DNA from 3 places in the Polymorphospora sp. A560 genome. Region 3 is predicted to be linked to each of the others. Evidence: riboswitches for the same ligand, from Rfam matches in the RefSeq annotation. Region 3 holds a riboswitch; each other region holds the start of a gene.
What was found. Region 3 has a riboswitch for thiamine pyrophosphate ahead of QCD66_RS07515 (ECF transporter S component). Riboswitches for the same ligand answer to the same signal wherever they lie in the genome.

Region 1: linked by a shared signal. The riboswitch ahead of thiD (bifunctional hydroxymethylpyrimidine kinase/phosphomethylpyrimidine kinase) and the one ahead of QCD66_RS07515 (ECF transporter S component) in region 3 are both predicted to bind thiamine pyrophosphate.
Region 2: linked by a shared signal. The riboswitch ahead of thiE (thiamine phosphate synthase) and the one ahead of QCD66_RS07515 (ECF transporter S component) in region 3 are both predicted to bind thiamine pyrophosphate.

The regions. Positions count from the first base shown of each region.
Region 1 is NZ_CP122282.1:223,730-228,651, forward strand. Features, by position in the region: gene QCD66_RS01070 (histidine phosphatase family protein) at 1-84, shown strand, start outside; tRNA gene QCD66_RS01075 (tRNA-Lys) at 231-303, shown strand; gene QCD66_RS01080 (HIT family protein) at 351-818, shown strand; gene QCD66_RS01085 (P1 family peptidase) at 890-1,969, shown strand; gene thiD (bifunctional hydroxymethylpyrimidine kinase/phosphomethylpyrimidine kinase) at 1,966-2,835, opposite strand; TPP riboswitch at 2,890-2,988, opposite strand; gene QCD66_RS01095 (helix-turn-helix domain-containing protein) at 3,043-3,624, opposite strand; gene QCD66_RS01100 (benzoate/H(+) symporter BenE family transporter) at 3,690-4,922, shown strand, end outside; gene QCD66_RS01105 (hypothetical protein) at 4,909-4,922, opposite strand, start outside.
Region 2 is NZ_CP122282.1:812,727-817,648, reverse strand. Features, by position in the region: gene QCD66_RS03880 (thiamine phosphate synthase) at 1-442, opposite strand, end outside; gene QCD66_RS03875 (thiazole synthase) at 439-1,212, opposite strand; gene thiS (sulfur carrier protein ThiS) at 1,218-1,418, opposite strand; gene thiO (glycine oxidase ThiO) at 1,450-2,532, opposite strand; gene thiE (thiamine phosphate synthase) at 2,529-3,161, opposite strand; TPP riboswitch at 3,156-3,263, opposite strand; gene QCD66_RS03855 (aldo/keto reductase) at 3,315-4,256, opposite strand; gene QCD66_RS03850 (ABC-F family ATP-binding cassette domain-containing protein) at 4,290-4,922, opposite strand, start outside.
Region 3 is NZ_CP122282.1:1,627,113-1,632,034, forward strand. Features, by position in the region: gene QCD66_RS07505 (energy-coupling factor transporter transmembrane component T family protein) at 1-463, opposite strand, end outside; gene QCD66_RS07510 (ABC transporter ATP-binding protein) at 466-1,890, opposite strand; gene QCD66_RS07515 (ECF transporter S component) at 2,006-2,596, opposite strand; TPP riboswitch at 2,666-2,771, opposite strand; gene QCD66_RS07520 (permease) at 3,031-3,972, shown strand; gene QCD66_RS07525 (TIGR03943 family putative permease subunit) at 3,986-4,735, shown strand; gene QCD66_RS07530 (AAC(3) family N-acetyltransferase) at 4,755-4,922, shown strand, end outside.

The sequences.
Region 1 (4,922 bases), 1.4 Mb from region 3:
CCGGCACTGGTGCTCTTCAACGACATGGGGCACCTTCCCGCCGCACTACGCTGGACCGGCTTTCCGCCGGACCAGCACGTCTAGCCACCTCGACACGTCGGCAGGCCGGCGACCGCACACCGGCAGGCTGCCACGGTCGGTAGGCACAACCCCTCATCCGAGCCACCGTGAACCCGTGGGGGAAGTAACTGTGCGACCGCTGGGCGCCGGTCAGGTAGCCTGGTCGGCGCGGGCTGCTAGCTCAATAGGCAGAGCTGTGGACTTTTAATCCATAGGTTCAGGGTTCGAGTCCCTGGCGGCCCACTCGGGATCCATGGCGACCGTCCGCCGGCGCCGGTCTGGAGGCTCGGATGGACGACGTCGTCGGATGTCTGGCCTGCGACCTCACCGCAGGCCGGACATCCGTACCGGGGGGTCGCATCCACCGGACGGCGCACTGGGTGGTCGAGCACTGCGTCGGTCCGCTCGGTGTGGGCACCCTGATCGTCAAGCCGTTGCGGCACGTCGTGCAGGTCGCCGAGCTGACCGATGGCGAGAGCTCGGAACTCGGCCCACTGCTGCGGCGGATGGCCGCCGCGGTGACGGCGTTGACGAGCCCGGAGCAGGTCTACGTGTGCCTGTGGTCGCACGCCGACGGCAGGCCCGGGCACATCCACTTCGTCGTCCAGCCGGTACGGCGCGAGGACATGGACGGCCACGACCGGTTCGGGCCGGCACTGCAGATGGCGATGTTCCAGGCCGGACAGACGCCTGATCCACGAGCGGTGACGGTGTTCGTCGAACGTTTACGCGACCACCTCGCGGCGGAGCCTTCCTGACCTGGTCGGGAGCATCCGGTCGTCGTGTGGGAGCTCGCCGACAGTACCCATGATTCGGGAGGCGTCCAGCCGTGCAGGAACCGCGTAGGGCCCGACAGCTCGGTATCGAGATCGGTGTGCTGCCGACGGGCGCCCACAACGCCATCACCGACGTGAGCGGCGTACGGGTCGGTCACACCACGATCGTGGCCGGCGACAGCATCCGTACCGGGGTGACCGCGGTCGTACCGGAGCAGTTGTTCACCTGGGCGGCGCTGCCGGCCGGGCTGTCGGTCGGGAACGGGTACGGCAAGATCGTGGGCTCGACCCAGGTAGCCGAGCTGGGCGAGATCGAGACACCGGTGTTGCTGACCGCGACCCTGTCGACGTTCCGGGTCGCGGACGCGTTGGTGACGTACCTCCTGGGGTTGCCCGGGCGGGAGGACGCGCAGTCGGTGAACCCGGTGGTCGCCGAAACCAACGACGGCTTCCTCTCCGACATCCGGGCGCGGCCGGTGACCGAGGAACACGTGCTCGCCGCCCTGCACGGTGCCACCGGTGGGCTGCCGGGCGAGGGGTGTGTCGGCGCCGGCACCGGCACCGGCGCCCTGGGGTTCAAGGCCGGAATCGGTACGTCGTCACGGGTGACCACGACCTCGCGCGGAGCGGCGACCGTCGGTGTCCTCGTCCAGTCGAACTTCTCCGGCGTACTGCGGGTGTGCGGGGTGCCGGTGTCGCGCGAGCGGATGGGCGTACCGGTGGCACCGGTGACGCCAGGAGCGGCGCCTGGGGCGGCCGCGGAGCATCCGGGCAACTCCTGCGTCATCGTGGTCGCGACCGACGCCCGCCTGGACGCGCGCCAGCTCGGCCGCCTCGCCCGGCGCGCCATCTTCGCGATGGGCCGGGTCGGGTCGGACTTCACCAGCGGCAGCGGGGACTACGCGCTGGCGTTCGCCACGGCCGAACCGGTGCTGCCGGTGCTGCCGGTGCTGCCGGAGTCCGATGTGGATCCGTTGTTCACCGCCGTCCTCGAGGCGACCGAGGAGGCGCTGCTGAACTCGCTGTTCATGGCGACGACCACGGTCGGGTTCAACGGCCACGTCAGGTATGCCGTCCCGCACGACAGGTTGCTCGCGCTGCTCGGTGAGCGTGGTGTGGCCGGTACGGGCTAGGACCACGCTCCGTCTTGGCCGGCCCACAGGCCGGCGAAGTGGCTGATCGGGCCGTTGCCGTGGCCGACCCGCAGGGCCGCGCCGTGGGTGATGCTCTCGGTCAGCCAGCGCTTCGCCCGGTCGACGGCATGCTCCCAGCCGGGTGCCTGCGGGCGCAGGGTCGCCAGCGCCGACGACAGCGAGCAGCCGGTGCCGTGGGTGTTGGTCGTCTCGATCCGCTCACCGGGGAACTCGAAGAGGTCCCGGCCGCCGGACAGCCGCCCGCCGGCGTCGACCAGGGCGTCGGAGGCCGACCCGTCGGCGAGATGCCCGCCCTTGGCCAGGACGGTGACGCCGTACGTGGCGGACACCCGGTGTGCCTGCTCGAGTACGTCGTCCCACCGGGAGACCGCGGGCTCGTCGGCGAGGACGGCGAGTTCGGGGATGTTGGGCGTGACGAGGTCGGCGTGCCGGACGAGGTTCCGGATCGCGTCGACCGCGCGCTCGTCGAGCAGCCGGTCGCCGCTGGTGGCGACCATGACGGGGTCGAGGACCACGACCGGCGGCCGCTGCCGGCGGAGCCAGTCGGCGACCGCCTCGATGATGGTCGAGTTGGCGAGCATTCCGATCTTCACGGCGTCGATCTCGACGTCGTCGCTGACCGAGTCGAGTTGTTCGGTGAGGAACTCGACCGGCGGGATGTGCACCGAGCGGACCCCCATGGTGTTCTGGGCGACCAGGGCGGTGACCACCGCCATGCCGTATCCGCCGTTGGCGGCGATGCTCTTCAGGTCCGCCTGGATTCCGGCGCCGCCGGTCGGGTCCGTACCCGCGATGGAGAGGACGCGTGGTGTCTGCCGGTGGTCGGTCGGGTCAGTCGGGTGCATGGCCGCACGCCTTCCTGAAGGGAGCGGCGGCGCACCGGGCAATGGCGGACAGGCGTGGGCTCACCCGGACATCCCTTCGCTAGTACGAACTAGATCAGGTTCGACGGGTGTGATCTCAGCCCGCTCGAAGGGCGGGCACCCCGTGTCACTGCCGACATCGTATCCAGCCCGCGGGCCGGGTACGAGCCGTGAGACCGGGTGGCCCGGCTACGGGCGTCGCGACCGGCCGGGGTAGCGGATCAGCAGGCTCGCGTGCACCTCGTCGTCGCCGACCGCGCCGTAGACGTGGGGTACGTCGGAGATCCAGGTGATGTGCTGGCCGGTGCCGGCGAGGGCGGGCGCGCCGACGGGGCCGGCCCGGAGCAGTCCACTGAAGACGGTGACGTGTTCGGTCACACCCCGCTGGTGTGCCGGTGAGGTCTGGGGTGGTCCGGGCGGCACCCGCATCCGGTAGAGCTCGAAGGTGACGTCGCCCTCGTCGAAGACCTGGAGCAGGGTCGCCTCGACCGCCGTACCGCGGATCGTCGCGGCATCCGTGCCGGGGGCGGCGAGTACGGCGGCCAGCGGAACCCCGAGTTCGGCCGTCACCGCGTAGAGCGTCTCCAGGGTCGGGTTGCGGGTGCCGTTTTCCAGGCCGGACAGGGTCGCCTTGCCGACGCCGGCGCGTCGGGACAGGGCGGAGAGGGAGACGCCCCGCGCCTCCCGGAGTTCGCGGACCCGCCGGCCGACCTCGGCGCCCTCGCCGCCTCCGTCGACCGCCGGTCGGCGGCTTGTACGACGCGAATCCATCCGGCTATGGTGCATGACCGGAGCGTTCCGTTTGCGGAACGGCCTGGTCATGGGGAGGACCGTCGATGGAACGCCTGGCGCAACCGGTGCTGGCCGGTGTGGTGACCGCCCTCGTCGGCTTCGCCAGCTCTTTCGCGGTGGTGCTCGCCGGGCTGCGCGCCGTGGGCGCCACCGAGCGACAGGCCGCCTCCGGTCTCTTCGCCCTCTGTGTGGTGATGGGGCTGGTGGCGATCTGGTTGAGCCTGCGCCACCGGCTGCCGATCAGCGTCGCCTGGTCCACCCCGGGGGCCGCCCTGCTGGTGTCGACCGGGGCGGTCGAGGGCGGGTTCCCGGCGGCCGTGGGCGCGTTCCTGGTCTCGGCGCTGCTCATCGTGGCGGCGGGCCTGTTCCCGGCACTCGGGCGCTGGATCGCCGCCATCCCGCAGCCGATCGCCAGTGCCATGCTGGCCGGCGTACTCCTCAGCCTCTGCATCGCCCCGGTCCGGGCGCTGATCGACGTACCGCTGATGGCGGCGCCGGTGATCCTCACCTGGGCGCTGCTGACCCGGTTCGCCCGCCGGTGGGCGGTGCCCGCCGCGCTCGTCGTGGCCGTCGCCGCGATCGCGGTGTCCGGCCCGCCCGGCGGCCTGACCGGGGCGGCCCTGCTGCCGGTCCTCGAGTTCACCGCGCCGACCTGGAACGTGTCCGCCCTGGTCAGCGTCGCCCTGCCGCTCTTCGTCGTCACGATGGCCTCGCAGAACGTGCCCGGCATGGCGGTCCTGTCCAACTACGGCTACCGGGCGCCGCTGCGCCCGATCCTGGTCGGCACCGGGATCGCCAGCGGCCTGACGGCGCCCGCCGGTGGTCACGTCATCAACCTCGCCGCGATCACCGCCGCCCTGGTGGCCGGCCCGGACGCCCACCCCGACCGGGACCGCCGGTGGATCGCCGCGATGACGTCGGGCGTCGGCTACGTCGTACTCGGGCTGACGGCCGGGCTGGCCACGGCGTTCGTGCTGCTCTCCCCGCCGGTGCTGGTCGAGGCGGTGGCCGGGCTCGCGCTGCTGGGTGCGTTGGCCTCCGCCCTCGCCGCGGCGGTGGCCGCGCCCGAGGGGCGGGAGGCGGCGGCGGTGACCTTCGTGGTGACCGCGTCCGGCCTGTCGGTGCTGGGGATCGGGGCGGCGTTCTGGGGGCTGGTCGCCGGTGGGTTCATGCTGTTGCTGATGCGTAGCCGCAACCGCGTCGCCGCCGAGCCGCCCGCGCCGACGCCGACCACGACGCCGGAGCGCACCGAACCGCAGCCGCTCAGCGTCCGGACG
Region 2 (4,922 bases), 810 kb from region 3:
GCACCGGCACGCTGGAATGCCGGATCAGCCGGGCCAGCCCGTCGACGGTCAGTGGTGGTCCGTAGCCGGGCTTGGACGGGGTCGGGAAGACCGGCGACATCGTCACGTAGTCCTCTGTGGACAGCCGGTCGAGTTCGGCCTCGTCGTGGCACGACCGGCCGACCAGCGACGGCGCCGGCGACGGATACGGGTCGGCGGTGGCCAGGTGCACGGCGTCGCCGCCCAGCGGGTCGGGGCCGGCGACGACCAGTCGCCCGCCGACCGTGGCGAGCACGGCGCGCAGCCGGTCCGCGAGCCTGGTCCGCTCGGCCCGGGGAAGGTCCCGTTCCCGCAGCACCACCCACCGGGCGCCGCCGTCGACACAGCCCCGCACCACGTCGACCAGTGGCCGGTGGGCCAGCCGACGGTCGGTGAGGACGACGACGCCGCCCGGTCCGGTCACAGTTGCGGCCGCCCGTCGTCCGGTGTGGACGCCAGGGCGTGGGACCGGCGGGCGATCCGGCCGGCACCGGCGGCCAGCCATCCGGCCTCGACCCCGTGCCGCATCGCCGTCGCCATCCGCTCCGGGTCGGCGGCCCGGGTCACCGCGCTGGCCAGCAGCACGCCGGCGCAGCCGAGTTCCATCGCCCGGGCGGCGTCGGACGCGGTGCCGATGCCCGCGTCGAGGATCACCGGTACGTCCACCGACTGTGTGATCAGCCGGATGTGGTGCTCGTTGCTGATGCCGAGCCCGGACCCGATCGGCGCCCCGGCCGGCATGACCGCGGCACAGCCGACGTCGGCCAGCCGGCGGGCCAGCACCGGGTCGTCGGAGGTGTACGGCAGCACGGTGAACCCGTCGGCGACCAGGCATTCGGCGGCGGCGAGGAGTTCCACCCCGTCCGGCAGCAGGGTGCGCTCGTCCCCGATGACCTCCAGCTTCACCCAGTCCGTCTCGAACGCCTCGCGGGCCAGGTGGGCGACCTTCACCGCCTCGGTGGCGGTGTAGCAGCCGGCGGTGTTCGGCAGCAGCCGTACCCCGCACCGGTCGAGCAGGTCGAGCAGCCCGCCCTGCATGGTGGCGGCGGTGTCGACCCGGCGCAGCGCGAGCGTGACCAGTTCGGTGCCGGACGCCCGGATGGCCCGTTCCAGCACGTGGAGGTTCGCGGCACCGCCGGTGCCGAGGATCAGTCGCGAGGTGAAGGTCTGCCCGCCGAGTTCGAACGACGACACCGCGATCAGCCGCCCTGGGCCGCGGTCAGCACCTCGACCCGGTCGCCGGGCCGCAGCGTGGTCGCCGGCCAGGCGCCCCTCGGCACCACCTCGCCGTTGACGGCCACCGCCACACCGCGGTGCTGGGTGGTCGACGCGGCGACGACCGCGGCGACGGTCGTACCCGGGGTGAAGGGGCGGGTGGCCCCGTTGACGGTGAGTTCGATCGGATCGTCCGGCACGGGTGTGCCTCCGCTCTCAGTTCGGCGTCGGATCGGTGGTGAAGCGGGCCGGCCCGAACGGGTCCAGCACCGGGTCGGGGACCCCGGTCGTGACGAGGTCCGCGACCAGGTCGGCGGTCAGCGGCGTCAGCACGATGCCGTGCCGGTAGTGCCCGGTGGCCACGACCACTCCCGGCCGGCCGGGCAGCGCACCGATGATCGGGGCGTTGTCCGGCGTACCGGGCCGCCAGCCGACCCGGGTCTCGGTGAGGTGGTATTCGGCGATCTCCGGCAGCAGGTCGGTCGCGGCCCGCAGCAGATCGAGTACGGCCCCCGCCGTGACGGTGTCATCGAGCCGTTCCTCGACGGTCGCCCCGACCACCACCTCGCCGTCGGCGCGCGGCACGAGGTAGACGTGCCGCCGGTCGGCGTAGCCCCGGATCACGTGCCGGAAGCCGGGCGCGGCACCGTCCGGCGCGCGCAGGCGCAGCACCTGGCCCTTGACCGGCCGGACCGGCACGCCGGCCAGTGCGGCCGCGCCGACGCCGTTGGCGACCACCACCGTGCCCGCGTCCACCGTGGACAGATCAGTGACCGTGGTCGGCTCGACGCGTACCCCGGCCCGCCGCGCCGCCGCCGCCAGGGCGACGACCAGGCGCCGGGGGTCGACCTGGTGGTCGTCGGGCGCATACCCGCCACCGCGCACCCGCGGCGAGAGCCCGGGCTCGCGGGCCCGCAACTCCGCCGGGCGCAGCACCGTGATCGGCAGCCCCAGCCCCCGCTGGTACGTCCACAGCCGCTCCGCCTCGGCCAGGTCGTCGGCGGTGAGGGCCACCACGAGGGTGCCCTCGTCGCGATAGCCGACCTCGGTGCCGGCGGCCCGCGCGAGTTCGGCGGCGAAGCCGGGCCAGCGGGCGGCCGAGGCGACCAGCAGCGAGGTCAGCTCCTCCTCGCCGAAGTACGCCTCGGCCACCGGGGCCAGCATCCCGGCCGCCACGTCCGACGCACCCGAACCGGGGGCCGGGTCGTGGACGACCACGCTCATCCCCCGGGCGGCGCAGCGCCATGCGATGGCGAGTCCGATCGGCCCGGCGCCGACGACGGCGACGTCCGGCCTCATCGGACGGCCGTGATCGCGGCGAGCAGTTCGGCGGTGGCCCGGGCCGGGTCGGCGGCCGACGAGACGGCGCCGACGACGGCCACGCCGTACGCGCCGGCCGCGACGAGTTCCGGGGCGCTGGCCGCGGTCACCCCGCCGATCGCGATGACCGGCACGTCGACCGCGCCGGCCACCGCGGCGATCCCGGCCGGCCCGATCGGGGCCGGCAGCCCGTCCTTGGTCGACGTCGGGTAGCAGGGTCCGACGCCGAGATAGGTCGCCCCGGCCGCCACCGCCGCCCGCCCCGCCTCCCCGGTACGCGCGGTGGCGCCGAGCACCGCGTCCGGGCCGAGCACCCGGCGGGCCGCGTCGACGGGCAGGTCGAGCGCGCCCACGTGGCCGCCGGCGGCGCCGACCGCGAGCGCGACATGCAGGCGGTCGTTGACCAGGCAGGTCGCTCCGGCCGCCGCGCACAGGTCGGTGACCCGGCCGGCCAGGTCGTACGCCTCCCGGTCGCTCGCCAGGTCCTCGACCCGGACCTGTACGACGAGTTCGGCGCCGGCGGCGGACAGGGCGGCCCGTACGACGGCGAGCGGATCCCGGCCCGGCCGGGTGTCGGTCACGAGATGCAGTCGTCCGAAAGACGGCACAGCAGCACTCCTCCCTGCGCCGGCATTACCCGGATCAGGTTCGACGGTCGGGGGCTGCAGCCCCCCTCTCAGCCCGGTGCACCGGGCTCCCGTGGGTCACTTCCGCGACCGAGAGTACGTCTGCCGTCCGGTCCCCGTAAAGGGGGGACCAGGTCAGAGCAGGGTGGCGAGCGCCTCCCGGTCTTCGGCGGACGGCTCCCAGGCACCGGCCCGCGCGTTGGCGCGTACCTGGTCGGGGGTGGTCGCCCCGGCGATCACGGAGGTGACCGCAGGGCGGGCGGCGAGCCCGCCGATGGCGACGTCGAGCAGGTTGCGGCCGCGCTCCGCGGCGAACTTCTCCAGTGACTCGATCAGGTCCCAGGGCGCGGCGGCCAGCCGCTTGGCCCACCGGTCCTCGGCCAGCCGGGTGCCCTGCGGCGCGCTCTCGCCCCGCCGGTACTTGCCGCTGAGCAGGCCACTGGCCAGCGGGAAGAACGGCAGGAGGCCCAGCCCGAACCGCTCGCAGGCCGGCACGACCTCGGTCTCGGCGTCCCGCTCGATGAGGCTGTAGTGGTTCTGGGCGCTGACGAACCGGGTCAGGTTCCGGGTCCGGGCGGTCCACTCGGCGTCGGCGATCTGCCAGCCGGCGAAGTTGGAGTTGCCGAGGTAACGGACCTTCCCGGCGCGGACGAGATCGTCGAGCGCCGACAGCGTCTCCTCGATCGGCGTCGCCGGATCGGGCTCGTGCATCTGGTAGAGGTCGATGTGGTCGGTGCCGAGCCGGCGCAGCGACGCCTCGACGGCCCGGACGATGTACCGGCGGGCTCCGCGGGCACCCCGGTCGGCGCCGTTGGCCCCCTCCATGTTCATGCCGAACTTGGTGGCCACCACCACCTCGTCCCGGCTCCCGCGCAGGGCCGCGCCAAGCTGCTCCTCGGAGGCGCCGTGCGGGTTGCCGTAGATGTCGGCGGTGTCGAAGAGGTTGATCCCGGCGTCGATCGCGGCGTCCACGACCGCCTTCGTGCCGGCGGCGTCGAGCTTGCGGCCGAAGTTGTTGCAGCCGATGCCGACCACGGACACCACGAGCCCGGAGTCACCCAACCGGCGGTAGCGCATCTCAGTCATGTCGCGAGCCTATGCGGGACGGTGTCAGGCGACGTCCCAGACCGGTTCGGGCACCTCGACCACCTCGCCGTCGCCGCGGAAGAGGACGAAGCGGTCGAACGACCGGCTGAACCACCGGTCGTGGGTCACCGCCACCACCGTGCCGTCGAAGGCCCGCAGCCCCTCTTCGAGTGCCTCGGCGCTGGCCAGGTCGAGGTTGTCGGTCGGCTCGTCGAGCAGCAGCAGGGTCGCCCCGGACAGCTCCAGCAGCAGCACGAGGAACCGGGCCTGCTGACCGCCGGACAGCGTGCCGAACCGCTGGTCGCCCTGGCCGGCGAGTTCGTAGCGGCCCAGTGCCGCCATCGCCGCGTGCCGGTCCATCCCGTCCCGGTGGTCATCGCCGCGCCACAACACCTCGACCAGGGTCTTCGCCATCAGCTCCGGCCGGTCGTGGGTCTGCGAGAAGTGACCGGGCCGGACCCGGGCGCCGAGCCGTACGACCCCGTCGTGGGTGACGGGTGCCAGTGTCACCCCGACGTCGACCGGCACGTTCGCCGGGTCGGGGTCGGTGCCGCCGCGGGCGAGCAGCCGCAGGAAGTGCGACTTCCCGGTGCCGTTCGCGCCGAGGACCGCGACCCGGTCGCCGTACCAGATCTCCAGGTCGAAGGGGTACGTCAG
Region 3 (4,922 bases):
CGGCCAGCGCGCCGATCGCGAACCGGGCCGGCGCCTTCGCGTTCTGCACCAGGGCGTCGGCGAGGTCGGTCGGGTCGGTGGTGGCGAAGACGAACACGCCGGGCAGCGCGACGGCGACCATCCGCAGGGACAGGCCGAGCGCGGTGGCGAGGACACCGGTGGTGATCACCACCGGCCCGGCCGCGAAGAGCAGGGTGCCGGTGCGCTCGGCGGCGAAGACCGTCAGCGTCGCCGTGATGCCCAGCGCGCCGACCAGCAACGGCCAGGCCCGGCGCAGCAGCAGGCCGTAGCGGACGCCGAAGAGCGGCAGCACGGCCAGTTCGACGGCGATGGCGACGGCCGGGGCGACCGGGTCGAGGGTCGCGATCAGCGGCACCGAGAAGACCAGTGCGGCGGCGAGCTTGGCGACCGGGTTGCGCCGGGCCAGCGGCGCGTCCGACCGGGCGACCGGCCCGCCGGGCACCGTCACCGCCGCACCGCCGGGGCCACCTGGACGGTCCGGTCGGCGAGCGCGGCGACGAAGTCGGCGTCGTGGGTGACCGCGACGACGCCGTGCCCCGCGTCGCGCAGGCCGGCGAGCAGGTCGACCAGTTCGATCCAGGTACGCCGGTCCTGGCCGAACGTCGGCTCGTCGAGCACCAGCAGGCGCGGTGCGGTGGCCAGCGCGGTCGCCACGCTCAGCCGTCGTGCCTCGCCGCCGGAGAGCGTGTACGGGTTGGCGCCGGCGAGCCGGTCCAGCCGCAGCCGGGCCAGCAGAGTGTCCACGGTGGACTTGACGGCGGCGGGAGCGGCGCCGGTGCGGCGCGGCCCGAGCGCCAGCTCGTCGAAGACCGTGCCGGTGACGAACTGGTGCTCCGGGTCCTGGAAGACCGACCCGATCCGGCGGGTCAGCGCCGGTGCCCGCCAGCGGTGCGGCGGCCGGCGGTGGTCGGCACCGGCCAGGGCCGGCGTCGCCACCACCTGCCCGGTCCCCGGCCGGAGCAGCCCGCCGAGCAGCAGCGCCAGCGTCGACTTGCCGGCCCCGTTCGGCCCGAGTACGGCGACCGCCTCGCCGGCGCGTACGGCCAGGTCGGTCGGTGCCAGGCGGGGCGGCAGGCCGGCCGCCCCGGCGGTGAGCAGCACGTCGCCGGGTGCCGTCGTGGCCCGGCGGGCCGGGACCTGCCGGCCGGGCACCCACACCCCGCCGTCGGCCAGCGTGTCGCCGTGGCTGGCGAAGATCTGATCCGGTGCGCCGTCGGCGGTCACGCCGCCGGCCGGCGCCAGCACCACCACCCGGTCGACCAGCGGCAGCGCGTCGGCCACCCGGTGCTCGACCAGGATCATCGTGGTGTCCCGGCCGACCGCGCGATCGAGCGCGTCGCGTACCAGCGCCGCGCCGGCCGGGTCGAGGTTGGCCGTCGGTTCGTCGAGCAGCAGCAGGTCGGGGCGCAGGGCGAGGACGCCGGCCAGGGCGAGCCGCTGCTGCTCGCCGCCGGACAGCGCGGCGGTCGGCCGGTCCCGGTCGTAGGGGAAACCGACCCGGTGCAGCGCCTCGTCGACCCGGGGCCAGATCTCGCCGGCCGGCACCCCCCGGTTCTCCAGCCCGAACGCCACGTCGTCACCGGAGCGCGCCATCACGAGCTGGCTCTCCGGGTCCTGGAAGACGATGCCGACCCGCTCCCGCGACTTGCGCGGGTCGAGCCCGTCGATCTCGACGGTGCCCTCCTGCTCGCCGGAGTCCTCGGCGAGCAGCCCGGCGAGCGCGGCGAGCAGGGTGCTCTTGCCGGCCCCGGACGGGCCGAGCAGCAGCACCCGCTCGCCGTGCTCGACGCGCAGGTCGAGGCCGCGGACCGCCCACGCCTTACGGCCGGCGTGCCGCCACCCGAAGCCGCGCAGCTCGACGGTGCTCACCGGCGCCCCACCGGGCCGCCGGGTGCCGGGTCGCCGGGTGCCGGGTCGCCGGTCCAGGCCGAGTCCGGGTACGCGGGCGCCGCCGCGTACCCGGTCCTTGATCGGTGCATCCGGTTCAGACGGCGGTCCGCTCGCGGCCGGCCGGGAAGCGATCCAGGGCCCCGGTCCGGGCCAGCGCCCGGGTCAGCGCCCAGCCGCCGGCACCGGCGATCACGGCGGCGCTGATCACGGTGAAGACGAACATCGGGATCCGGAACGAGACGAGGTCGTAGCCGGCGTAGTAGCGGATCTGGTCGAAGACCGCGGCGGCCAGGCCGGCGAGCGCGCCGGAGACCACGGCCACCGGCAGCTTGAAGGAGCGGTAACGCAACGCGAGGAACGCGGCCTCCGCACCGAGGCCCTGGAAGGCGCCCTGCACGATGGCCAGGGCACCCCACTGGCTGCCGAGGATCACCGAGATGAACGCGGCGAGGAACTCGCAGTAGAACGCCGCCCCCGGCTTGCGGATCACCAGCCCGCCGATCACGCCGGGCAGCAGCCAGATGCCGTAGATGATGCCCTGGGCCCCCGGGAAGAAGGCGAAGGCGGGGTCGGTGGCGCTCCACACGAGGTTCCAGGCCCAGAAGATGACGCCGAACGCGACGGCGATCACCGACGCGACGACGATGTCGACCGTACGCCAGCGGCTGGCGGTGGGTTGTGTCATGGCTGTGCCTCCCAGTTCTTCGAGCGAACCAGGCAAGACGCACGCCACGACCGGACGGTCGTGGCGCGGCTGGAGAATCGACCGAACTCCCTGCGCTGGCATTACCCAGATCAGGTTCGAGGGTCTGCGGTGGTGTCCCGCACTCTCAGCGCTGTGCGCTCCCCTGTCGGATATGAAGTTGTGGCGCCGACGCTAGCACCGACGGTGATTTCGCGACAGCGCCGAGGTCGGATGTGGCCCCCGACACCTGGTCGCGCGGTAGGGTGGTCTGCCCCCACCGCGACCGTCCGTAGTGAAGGGACCAGCCTTCAGTGACCACGGCCAATGCCGCCCCCGACACCACGGGGGCCGGCCCCGCCAGCGGCACCGGACCGGCGGGCGGCGGCCCACCCGACCCCGGACCACCACCGCGCCGCCCGCTCCTCGGCGACCGGATCGGCTCGGTCGAGGTGCTCGCCGCGCTGCTGCTCCTGCTGGTGGTCTTCCGGGGGCCGCTCTCGACCGCGATCTCCAGCCCGCGCCTGCAGACCTGGACGACCGTGTTCGTCTCGGTCATGGTGCAGGCGGTGCCGTTCCTGGTCTTCGGCGTCGTGCTCTCGGCCGTGATCGCGGTCTTCGTGCCCCGCTCGTTCTGGGCCCGGGCGCTGCCGCGACACCCGGCCCTGGCCGTACCGGTGGCCAGCGCCGCCGGCGTGGTCCTGCCCGGCTGCGAGTGCGGGGCGGTGCCGATCGCCGGCTCGCTGATCCGGCGCGGGGTCACCCCCGCCGCCGCCCTGGCGTTCCTGCTCGCCGCGCCGGCGATCAACCCGATCGTGCTCGCCTCGACCGCCGTCGCCTTTCCCGGCAGCCCGGAGATGGTGGTCGCCCGCGGCCTGGCCAGCATCGTCGTCGCGATGATCATGGGTTGGTTGTGGCTGCGGCTGGGCCGCGCCGACTGGATCCGGCTGCCGCACCGACCCGAACTCGACGGCATGTCCAAGGGCCGGGCGTTCTGGGCGGCCGTACGCCACGACGTGGTGCACGCCGGCGGCTTCCTGGTGCTCGGCGCGATGGCGGCGGCCTGCATCAACGTGCTGGTGCCGGAGCGCTGGCTGCAACTGGTCGCCGACAACCCGGTGCTGTCGGTGCTGGTGCTGGCCGTGCTCGCCGTGCTGCTGTCGATCTGCTCGGAGGCCGACGCCTTCGTCGCCGCGTCGCTGTCGCAGTTCTCGCTGACCTCCCGGCTGGTATTCCTGGTCGTCGGCCCGATGGTCGACCTCAAGCTGGTGTCGATGCAGGCCGGCGTCTTCGGCCGGCGGTTCGCGTTCCGGTTCGCCCCGGCCACCTTCGTGGTGGCCGTACTGGTGGCCGTCGGGGTCGGTGTGGTGCTGCTGTGAGCGGAGGACGGCGATGAACCGGCGGGCCCAGGCCGTGGTGCTGCTGCTGCTCGGCGGCTCGGTACTCAAGGCCAGCTTCACCGACATGTACCTGCGCTACGTCAAGGAGGGGCTGCGGCCGTTCCTGATCGCCTCCGGTGTCCTGCTGGTCGCGGTCGCGGTGATGACGCTGCTGCACGACCTGCGCCCCCGGCCGGGCACCACCGGCGCCGGGCACGACCACGAGCACGACGACCACGGCCACGAGCACGGGGGCAAGGGGCACCACGAGCCGCGCGTCGGCTGGCTGCTGATCGCACCGGTGCTCGGCCTGCTGCTGGTCGCCCCGCCGGCGCTCGGCTCGTTCGCCGCCGGCCAGGCCGGCACCGCGCTATCCAGCCAGCGGGCCGACAGCTACCCGCCGCTGCCCGAGGGCGACCCGGCGAAGATCAGCGTGCTCGACTACGCGTCCCGGGCGATCTTCGACGGCGGCGCCTCGCTGACCGGCCGGACCGTGCAGCTCACCGGCTTCCTCGCCGAGGGGCCGGGCGGCGAACCGATCCTGGCCCGGATGATCCTGTCCTGCTGCGCCGCCGACGGGCGGCCGATCAAACTCGGGATGAGCGGCAACGTTCCGGTCGGGCTGCCCGCCGACAGTTGGGTCGAGGTGGTCGGCGGCTACACCGACCGCGTCATGACCGACCCGGTCAACGGCGAGGACATCCCCTACCTCCAGGTCGAGTCCTGGCGACAGGTGGACCCGCCGAAACAGCAGTACGGGTAGCCGACGTACCGTGGCGGGAGTGGAGATCACCCAGGCGGCCCCGCTCACCCGCGCCATGCTCGCCGCGGACCTCGTCCGGCTCGGCGTACGGCCCGGATCGGTGCTCGTCGTACACGCCTCGATGCGCCCGCTCGGCTGGGTGTGCGGCGGCCCGCAGACCGTCGTACTGGCCCTGCGGGACGTGCTC